2 regions of the Kitasatospora sp. YST-16 genome follow, and region 1 is predicted to be linked to the other one. Evidence: riboswitches for the same ligand, from Rfam matches in the RefSeq annotation. Region 1 holds a riboswitch; the other holds the start of a gene.
What was found. Region 1 has a riboswitch for cobalamin ahead of OU787_RS21065 (ribonucleoside-diphosphate reductase subunit alpha). Riboswitches for the same ligand answer to the same signal wherever they lie in the genome.

Region 1 (4,201 bases):
GCCAGCGACTCGCCGCCGCCCTCGGGCACCGGGCGGTTGATGAACTGGGCCTGCCCGCCGTCCCGGTGCGGGGCGACCACCATCCGGCGGGCGATCTCCCGGGCCACCTCGGCGCCCTGCACCTTGCGGACCAGGTGCAGGCAGGCGTCGATGCCGGCGGCGGTGCCGGCCGAGGTGATCACCGGGTGGTCGTCGACGTACAGCACGCCGGGTTCGACGGTGGTCAGCGGGAAGCGCTCGGCCATCAGGTCGGCGTAGCGCCAGTGGGTGGTGCAGCGGCGGCCGTCGAGCAGGCCGGCCGCGCCGAGCAGGAAGCTGCCGGAGCAGATCGACAGCAGGTGGGCGCCGCGGTCGTGGGCGGCCCGCAGCGCCGCGCAGAGCGCCTCGGGGTAGTGGGTGCGGATGCCGGTGGCGGTGGCGATCACCAGGTCGGCCTCGGCGATCCGTTCGGGGCCGTGCGGGACGTCGACGGTGAAGCCGGCGTGGGTGCGCATCGGGCCGGGGCGGTCGCCGACCAGGGCGAAGTCGTAGACCGGCAGGCCGGACTCGCTCCGGTCCAGGCCGAACACCTCGCAGGCCACCCCGAGTTCGAAGGGGTGGATCTCTTCCAGCACGACGACGGCGACGTTGTTCAGCATCCGCATCGGGCCAGGATGGCAGTGGCAGGATTTCGTGGCAATGGTGCGTTCCTGCCACTCGTGGCGGCCCCGGCCCGCCGGGACAGTGGAGGCATGACCACCGCGCTCGCCCTGCTGGGCCTCATCGGCAGTTTCGGACTCCTCGGCGTCCTGGTCGGCCGCGACCTGGACCGCAACGGCCGGACCGGCCGCGACGCCGTGCACCGGCCGACCGGCTACCCCTTCGACCCGGACCTGGCCGATCCCCGCCGGAGGCCGTCCGGCACACTGTCCGGATGCACTCCCCGACCGTCCGCCGCGCCCTGGAGCGCGACCTCGCCGGAGCCGGGGAGGTCAGCGTCGAGGCCTTCGTCGGCGACGGCCACACCCGCCCCGACTCCCCGTACGTCGGCCTCCTGCGCGACACCGCCCGCCGCGACCGGGAGGCCGAGCTCCTGGTCGCCGTCGACGACGCGGGAGCCGTGCTCGGCTGCGTGACCTTCGCGCCCGGCGGCACCGCGTGGGCGGACGTCGCCGGGCCCGGCGAGGGCGAGATCCGGATGCTCGCGGTCGGCGCGGCGGCCCGCGGCCGCGGCGTCGGCCGGGCGCTGGTGGCGGCGGCGATCGGGCGCAGCCGGGAACTCGGACTGGCCGGGATGGCGTTCTCCACCCGGCCGTCGATGACCGCCGCGCACCGGATCTACGACGCGCTGGGCTTCGTCCGCACCCCCGGGCGGGACTGGTCGGCGGCGCCCGGAATGGACCTGTGGGTCTACACGATGCGGTTCTGAGGCGGTTCCCGGGCAGTTTCGTTGTCTACGCGCGGCGCCGCCGACGCGACACGCGCTACTACATCTGGTGCTTCCAGATCCAGCCACCACAACATGTATGCTCACTCTCGCTGTCGACGCAGGGGAACCCGGTGGAAGTCCGGGACTGCCCCGCAACGGTGAGCGGGCTGCAGCGACGCCCGCGCAGTCCGAGGACCTGCCGACGGTGTGCGACACGGCATCCCCGCAGACGCCATGCAGCACAGCTTTGCCGTCCGGTCTCGCGGGCGGACCGGGGGTGGTCTTCGGCGCGCCGGAACGCGTTCTCGTTCCTTCGTGCTGCCCTCCCCTGGCCGCGTGCGGTCCCGGACACCCGAGCCACGTCCGCCGCCGCCACAGGAGAGAGTGCGCCTTGACCGTCGCCGCCTCAGTCACCCTGCCGTCCCAGGGATCCGCCGACGCCTTCACCGATCCCGGTGCGGCGCTGCTCCGGCTGCTCACCGACCGCAGCACCGACCTCCCCCAGGTGGACCCCGGCCACGTCGCCGCCGCCGCGCTGCGCGGCCGCCACGCCGGTTCGGACTTCGCCGAGCTGCGCGGGCTGGCCGTGGAGGCCGCCGCGTCGATGATCGCCGAGGACCCGCAGTACTCGAAGCTGGCCGCCCGCCTGCTGGCGCTGGAGATCCGCGACGAGGCCGCGACCCAGCAGGTCACCTCGTTCTCCTCCTCGGTGGCCGTGGGCCACGCCGAGGGCCTGATCGGCGACGCCACCGCCGCGTTCGTCGCGCAGCACGCCGACCTGTTCGACTCGCTGGTGGACGAGGCGGGCGACGACCGCTTCGAGTACTTCGGCCTGCGCACCGTGCAGTCCCGCTACCTGCTGCGCCACCCGATCACCCGCAAGGTGGTCGAGACCCCGCAGCACTTCCTGCTCCGCGTGGCGGCGGGCCTGGCGGTCGGGACGACCGAGGAGTCGGTGCGCGAGGTCGCCGAGCTGTACACCCTGATGAGCCGGCTGGAGTACCTGACCAGCTCCCCGACGCTGTTCAACTCCGGCACCCGGCACCCGCAGATGTCCTCCTGCTACCTGCTGGACTCGCCGCTGGACAACCTGGACTCGATCTACAACCGGTACGCGCAGATCGCCCGGCTGTCCAAGCACGCCGGCGGCATCGGCCTGTCCTACTCGCGGATCCGCTCCCGCGGCTCGCTGATCCGCGGCACCAACGGCCAGTCGAACGGCATCGTGCCGTTCCTGCGCACCCTGGACTCCTCCGTGGCGGCGGTCAACCAGGGCGGCCGGCGCAAGGGCGCGGCCTGCGTGTACCTGGAGACCTGGCACGCCGACATCGAGGAGTTCCTGGAGCTCCGCGACAACACCGGCGAGGAGGCCCGCCGGACCCACAACCTGAACCTGGCGCACTGGATCCCGGACGAGTTCATGCGCCGGGTCAACGCCAACGCCGACTGGTCGCTGTTCTCCCCGGCGGACGTGCCGGAGCTGGTCGACCTGTGGGGCGCCGAGTTCGACGAGGCGTACGTGAAGGCCGAGCTGGCGGGCAAGGCCGTGCGCACCATCCCCGCGCAGACCCTGTACGCCCGGATGATGCGCACCCTGGCGCAGACCGGCAACGGCTGGATGACCTTCAAGGACGCCTCCAACCGGGCCGCCAACCAGACCGCGCTGCCGGGCCGCACGGTGCACTCCTCGAACCTGTGCACCGAGATCCTGGAGGTCACCGACGACTCGGAGACCGCGGTCTGCAACCTCGGCTCGGTCAACCTGGGCGCGCACGTCGCCCCCGGCGCCACCGCCGCCGACCTGCTGAACGCGATGGACTGGGACCGCCTGGACGCCACCGTCCGCACCGCGGTGACCTTCCTGGACCGCGTGATCGACATCAACTTCTACCCGACCACCGAGGCCGGGACGTCCAACTCCCGCTGGCGCCCGGTCGGCCTGGGCGTGATGGGCCTGCAGGACGTCTTCTTCCAGCTGCGGATCGACTTCGACTCCGCCGAGGCGGTCGCCCTCTCCACCCTGATCGCCGAGCGCATCATGCTCACCGCGTACGAGCGCTCCGCCGACCTGGCCGAGCAGTTCGGCCGGCACGAGGCGTACGGCGAGACCCGGGCCGCCCGCGGCCAGCTGCACGTCGACCACTTCGAGTCCGCGAACCCGCAGTGGGCCGAGCGCTGGGACGCCCTGCGCGCCCGGATCGCCGAGGTCGGCCTGCGCAACTCGCTGCTGCTCGCCATCGCCCCGACCGCGACCATCGCGTCCATCGCCGGCGTATACGAGTGCATCGAGCCGCAGGTCTCCAACCTGTTCAAGCGCGAGACCCTGTCCGGCGAGTTCCTCCAGGTCAACCCGTACCTGGTGCGCGAGCTCAAGGAGCTGGGCGTCTGGGACCAGACCACCCGGGACGCGCTGCGCGACGCCAACGGCTCCATCCAGGAGTTCAACTGGCTGCCGCAGGAGGTCCGTTCGCTGTACCGCACGGCGTGGGAGCTGCCGCAGCGCGCGCTGATCGACCTGGCCGCAGCCCGGCAGCCGTACATCGACCAGAGCCAGTCGCTGAACCTGTTCATGGCGGCGCCGACCATCGGCAAGCTCTCCTCGATGTACTCCTACGCCTGGAAGGTCGGGCTGAAGACCACCTACTACCTGCGCTCCCGCCCGGCGACCCGGATCGCCCAGGCCGCGTCCGGAGCCGCCCGCACCGCCGCCCCCGTCCCGGTGCAGACCCCCTCCCTCTCCCAGGCCGAGCAGGACGCCATCGCCTGCTCGCTGGAGAACCCCGAGTCCTGCGA
Region 2 (4,201 bases), 810 kb from region 1:
AGCGCGGTGCGGTGGGCGCGGGCGGCGGCCGGGGAGAACGGCACCGGCGCGGGGGCCGGCGGCTGTCTGCGTCGCATGCCTGCCGACGCTAGGCGCGGGGGGCGGTCGGGCCACAGCCGCGGATGGCACGAAACGGGGGCGCGGCCGGGGCGGGGCGGTTGGGCGAACCGACGACCGGGGCGGGCGGGTCAGGCGCGGTCGTGGAGGGTGATGTGGTAGCCGTCGGGGTCGGCGAAGGTGAAGGTCCGGCCGAAGGGGCCGTCGACCGGTGCGGAGACGATGGGGTGGCCGTCGGCGGCGAGGGCGTCGTGGACGGCCTGGACGTCGGTGGCGTGCAACCAGAGCGCGGTGCCGAGGCCGGGCCGGGCGGCGGAGTCGAGGTCGGTGCCGGGGACGAGGTCGCGGAGGGCGAACGCGATCGGCCGGGTGGTGAAGACGACGGCGTGCGGGGGGCCGGCCGGCGAGCGGACCAGGCCGAGGTAGTGCCGGTAGAACGCCTGCGCGGCGTCGAGGTCGCGGACCTGCAGCGAGATGAAGTCGGGGCCGGTGACGGGCATGGCGGTGTTCCTCTCCTCTGTGTCAGATTCCTGACACGGATCAACGTATGTCAGACTTCTGACATGAGTCAAAGCGGCGGCGGCATCGATCTGGACACCTCACTGGGCTACCTGCTGAAGGAGGCTTCGAGCGTCCTGCGCTCGGCCATGGAGGAGGTGCTGCGGCCGCTCGGCATGACCGTGACGCACTACTCCTGCCTCGAACTGCTGGCCCAGCGGCCGGGCATGTCGAACTCCGAACTGGCGCGCGGCGCGTTCGTGACCCGGCAGTCGATGAACGTGCTGCTCCAGCACCTGGAACGGGAGGGGCACGTGGTCAGGCCCGCGGCGGCGCCGGTCGGGAAGGCCCTGCCGGCCCGGCTCACGCCCCGCGGGCGGCGGAGCCTGGAGAAGGCGAGCGCGGCGGTCCGCTCGGTGGAGGTCAGGATGCTGGCCGGGATGACCGCGGCCGAGCAGGCGGACGCGCTCCGGAGCCTGCGGAGCATGATCCACTCCCTGCGCGGGGGAAGTGCCGACGGCTGAGCCGGCGGCGCCGATCGGGTCCTCGACTGCCGCTGGGACAAGGCCGGTTGAGGATGCGGCGGCGACGGGAGGGAGGAGACCGGCTGCGGGGCGACGGCCGTGGACGACGGCGAGCGCGGCGGATCACCACGCCGGTGCACGGCGTCCGGTCCCGGGAGGCGGTGGCCTGGCAGAACACCGCGTACAACCAGCCGTCTCACCCGGGCTTCTTCTCTCGGCGACGGCGTGCCGACCGCGCCGCGGCCCGCCGTGCACCCGCCCTGACCTGGCACCTTGCCCCGCGGTGGCCCCGGTGGCCGCATGTGACCAACCACTCCACCCGCTCGGTTGACTGCCCCGAACCGGGCGTGGTGGGATCTTCGGGCCAAACGGAGGCAAGCAGAGGAAGCCGGTGCGAGTCCGGCGCGGTCCCGCCACTGTGACCGGACCACCCCGCGCGGGGGTGACCGGAAGTCAGGAGACTCTGGCCCCCGTTCCGTCGATCCAGGGCGCGGACCCTGAGTGAGGACACGACGCCATGGGGGCTGCCCCGTACCTGGTGGGCGCGGCCGCGGGATACCTCGCGGACGCCCGGCTCGGAGACCCCCGGCGCGGACACCCCGTCGCCCTGTTCGGCACCGCCGCGGCCCGGCTGGAGCGCCGCCTGTGGCGCGACCACCGCGGGGCCGGGGCGCTGCACACCGCGCTCGCCGTCGGCGCGGTCGCGGCCGGGGCGGCGCTGGCCGTCCGGGCCGCCCGGCGCTCCCCCGTCGCCACCGGGGCGCTGGCCGCCGGGGCCGCCTTCACCGTGCTGGGCGGGACGTCGCTGACCCGGGAGGCCACCGCGATCGGGCGTTCGCTGGCGGACGGCGACCTGGCCGCCGCGCGCGAGCGGCTGCCGCACCTGTGCGGGCGCGACCCCTCGGGCCTGGACGAGCAGCAGGTGGCCCGGGCGGTGGTCGAGTCGGTCGCCGAGAACACCGCCGACGCGGTGGTCAACGCCCTGGTGTGGGGCGGCGTCGCAGGCGTGCCGGGGCTGCTGGCGTTCCGGGCCGTCAACACGCTGGACGCCATGGTCGGGCACAAGTCGGCCCGCTACCGGCGCTTCGGCTGGGCCGCGGCCCGGCTCGACGACGTCGCCGGGTGGCCGGGGGCGCGGCTGACCGCGCTGCTGGCCGTCGCCGCGTCCGGCGCGCCCGGGCGGGCCTGGCGGGTCTGGCGGCGGGACGGCTCCGCGCACCCGAGCCCCAACGCGGGCCAGGCGGAGGCCGCGTTCGCGGGGGCGCTGGGCGTGCGGCTGGGCGGCACCCTGCGGTACGGCGAGCGGGTCGAGCACCGGCCGGTGCTGGGCGCGGGCCTGCCGCCGGTCGGCCCGGCCGACATCGAACGGGCCTGCCGCCTCTCGCGCCGGGTCGGCGCGCTCGCGCTGGCGGCCACGCTGGCCCTGCGGGCGCTGGGCGGACGGCGACGCAGGTGACCCCGCCGCGGTGCGGGCTGATGGTGCAACTGACAGTGATGGCACGGGACTTCGGCATGCCGCCGTCCGCCGCGTGCGGTTCCGCGAGCCCCGGTCGGGGCGTCTCGAAAGGAGTTCGCCGGTGAACGGCGCGCTGCTGGTGGCCGGTACGACCTCGGACGCCGGGAAGAGTGTGGTGACGGCGGGGATCTGCCGCTGGCTGGCCCGGCAGGGGGTGCGGGTGGCGCCGTTCAAGGCGCAGAACATGTCGCTGAACTCGTTCGTGACGGTCGACGGGGCGGAGATCGGGCGGGCGCAGGCGATGCAGGCGCAGGCCGCCGGGGTGGCGCCGGAGGCGGCGATGAACCCGGTGCTGCTGAAGCCGGGCGCGGACGGGCGCAGCCAGGTGGTGCTGCTGGGGCGGGCGGTCGCGGAGGTCGGGGCGCTGGACTACCGGGAGCGCAAACCGGTGCTGCTGGAGCGGGCGCTGGAGTGCCTGGCGGACCTGCGCTCGCGCTTCGACGTGGTGGTGTGCGAGGGCGCGGGCTCCCCGGCGGAGATCAACCTGCGGGACCGGGACATCGCCAACATGGGCCTGGCTTCGGCGGCCCGGCTGCCGGTCGTGGTGGTCGGGGACATCGACCGCGGCGGGGTGTTCGCGTCGATGTTCGGGACGCTGGCGCTGCTGTCGCCGGACGACCAGGCGCTGATCGCCGGCTGGTTCGTCAACAAGTTCCGCGGTGACGCCCGGCTGCTGGCGCCGGGCCTGGAGATGCTGCGGCAGCTGACGGGGCGTCCGGTGCTGGGGACGTTCCCGATGCTGCCGGGCCTGTGGCTGGACGCGGAGGACTCGCTCGGCCTGGCGTCGGTGGCGTCCCGCCCGGCGGCGGGCGGGCCGGCGGGCGCTCAGGTGCTGCGGGTCGCGGTGGTGCGTTTCCCCCGGCTGTCGAACTTCACCGACGTGGACGCGCTGGCCCAGGAGCCGGGCGTGCTGGTGCGCTGGGCGACCCGCCCCGAGGAGCTGGCGGACGCCGACCTGGTGGTGCTGCCCGGCACCCGGGCCACCGTCGCGGACCTGGCCTGGCTGCGCGCGCAGGGCCTGGCCGGGCCGCTGGCGGCCCGGGTCGCGGCGGGGCTGCCGGTGCTGGGGGTGTGCGGCGGCTACCAGATGCTGGGGCGGGAGATCGTCGACGCGGTGGAGTCGAAGTCGTCCGGCCCGGTGGCCGGCCTGGGGCTGCTGCCGACCCGGGTGGTGTTCGGCGCGGACAAGGTGCTGGCCCGGCCGTCGGGGGTGGCGCTGGGCGAGCCGGTGGAGGGCTACGAGATCCACCACGGCGTGGTGGCGGTCGAGGGCGGCGAGGTGTTCGTCGCGGACGCCGCCGGGCGGGCGCTGGACGGCTGCCGGAGCGGCTCGGTGTGGGGCACCACCTGGCACGGGCTGCTGGAGAACGACGCGTTCCGCCGGGCGTTCCTGGCCGAGGTGGCCCGGGCCGCCGGGCGCTCCTTCGTCCCGGCGCCGGACACCTCGTTCGCCGCCGCTCGCGAGCGGCAGCTCGACGCACTGGGCGACCTGGTGGCCGAGCACGCCGACACCGACGCGCTGTGGAAGCTGATCGAGAACGGGGCACCGGCGGGTCTGCCGTTCGTGCCGCCCGGGGCCCCGGCCCCGCTGGAGAGGGGAAGTGCC

Region 2: linked by a shared signal. The riboswitch ahead of OU787_RS24440 (cobalamin biosynthesis protein) and the one ahead of OU787_RS21065 (ribonucleoside-diphosphate reductase subunit alpha) in region 1 are both predicted to bind cobalamin.

The regions. Positions count from the first base shown of each region.
Region 1 covers NZ_CP113837.1:4,578,897-4,583,097, reverse strand. The annotation lists gene OU787_RS21075 (helix-turn-helix domain-containing protein) at 1-638, opposite strand, end outside; gene OU787_RS21070 (GNAT family N-acetyltransferase) at 914-1,408, shown strand; cobalamin riboswitch at 1,500-1,626, shown strand; gene OU787_RS21065 (ribonucleoside-diphosphate reductase subunit alpha) at 1,800-4,201, shown strand, end outside.
Region 2 covers NZ_CP113837.1:5,385,772-5,389,972, reverse strand. The annotation lists gene OU787_RS24455 (helix-turn-helix domain-containing protein) at 1-77, opposite strand, end outside; gene OU787_RS24450 (VOC family protein) at 189-557, opposite strand; gene OU787_RS24445 (MarR family winged helix-turn-helix transcriptional regulator) at 621-1,079, shown strand; partial or broken gene OU787_RS34875 (hypothetical protein) at 1,133-1,243, shown strand; cobalamin riboswitch at 1,435-1,565, shown strand; gene OU787_RS24440 (cobalamin biosynthesis protein) at 1,597-2,535, shown strand; gene OU787_RS24435 (cobyric acid synthase) at 2,657-4,201, shown strand, end outside.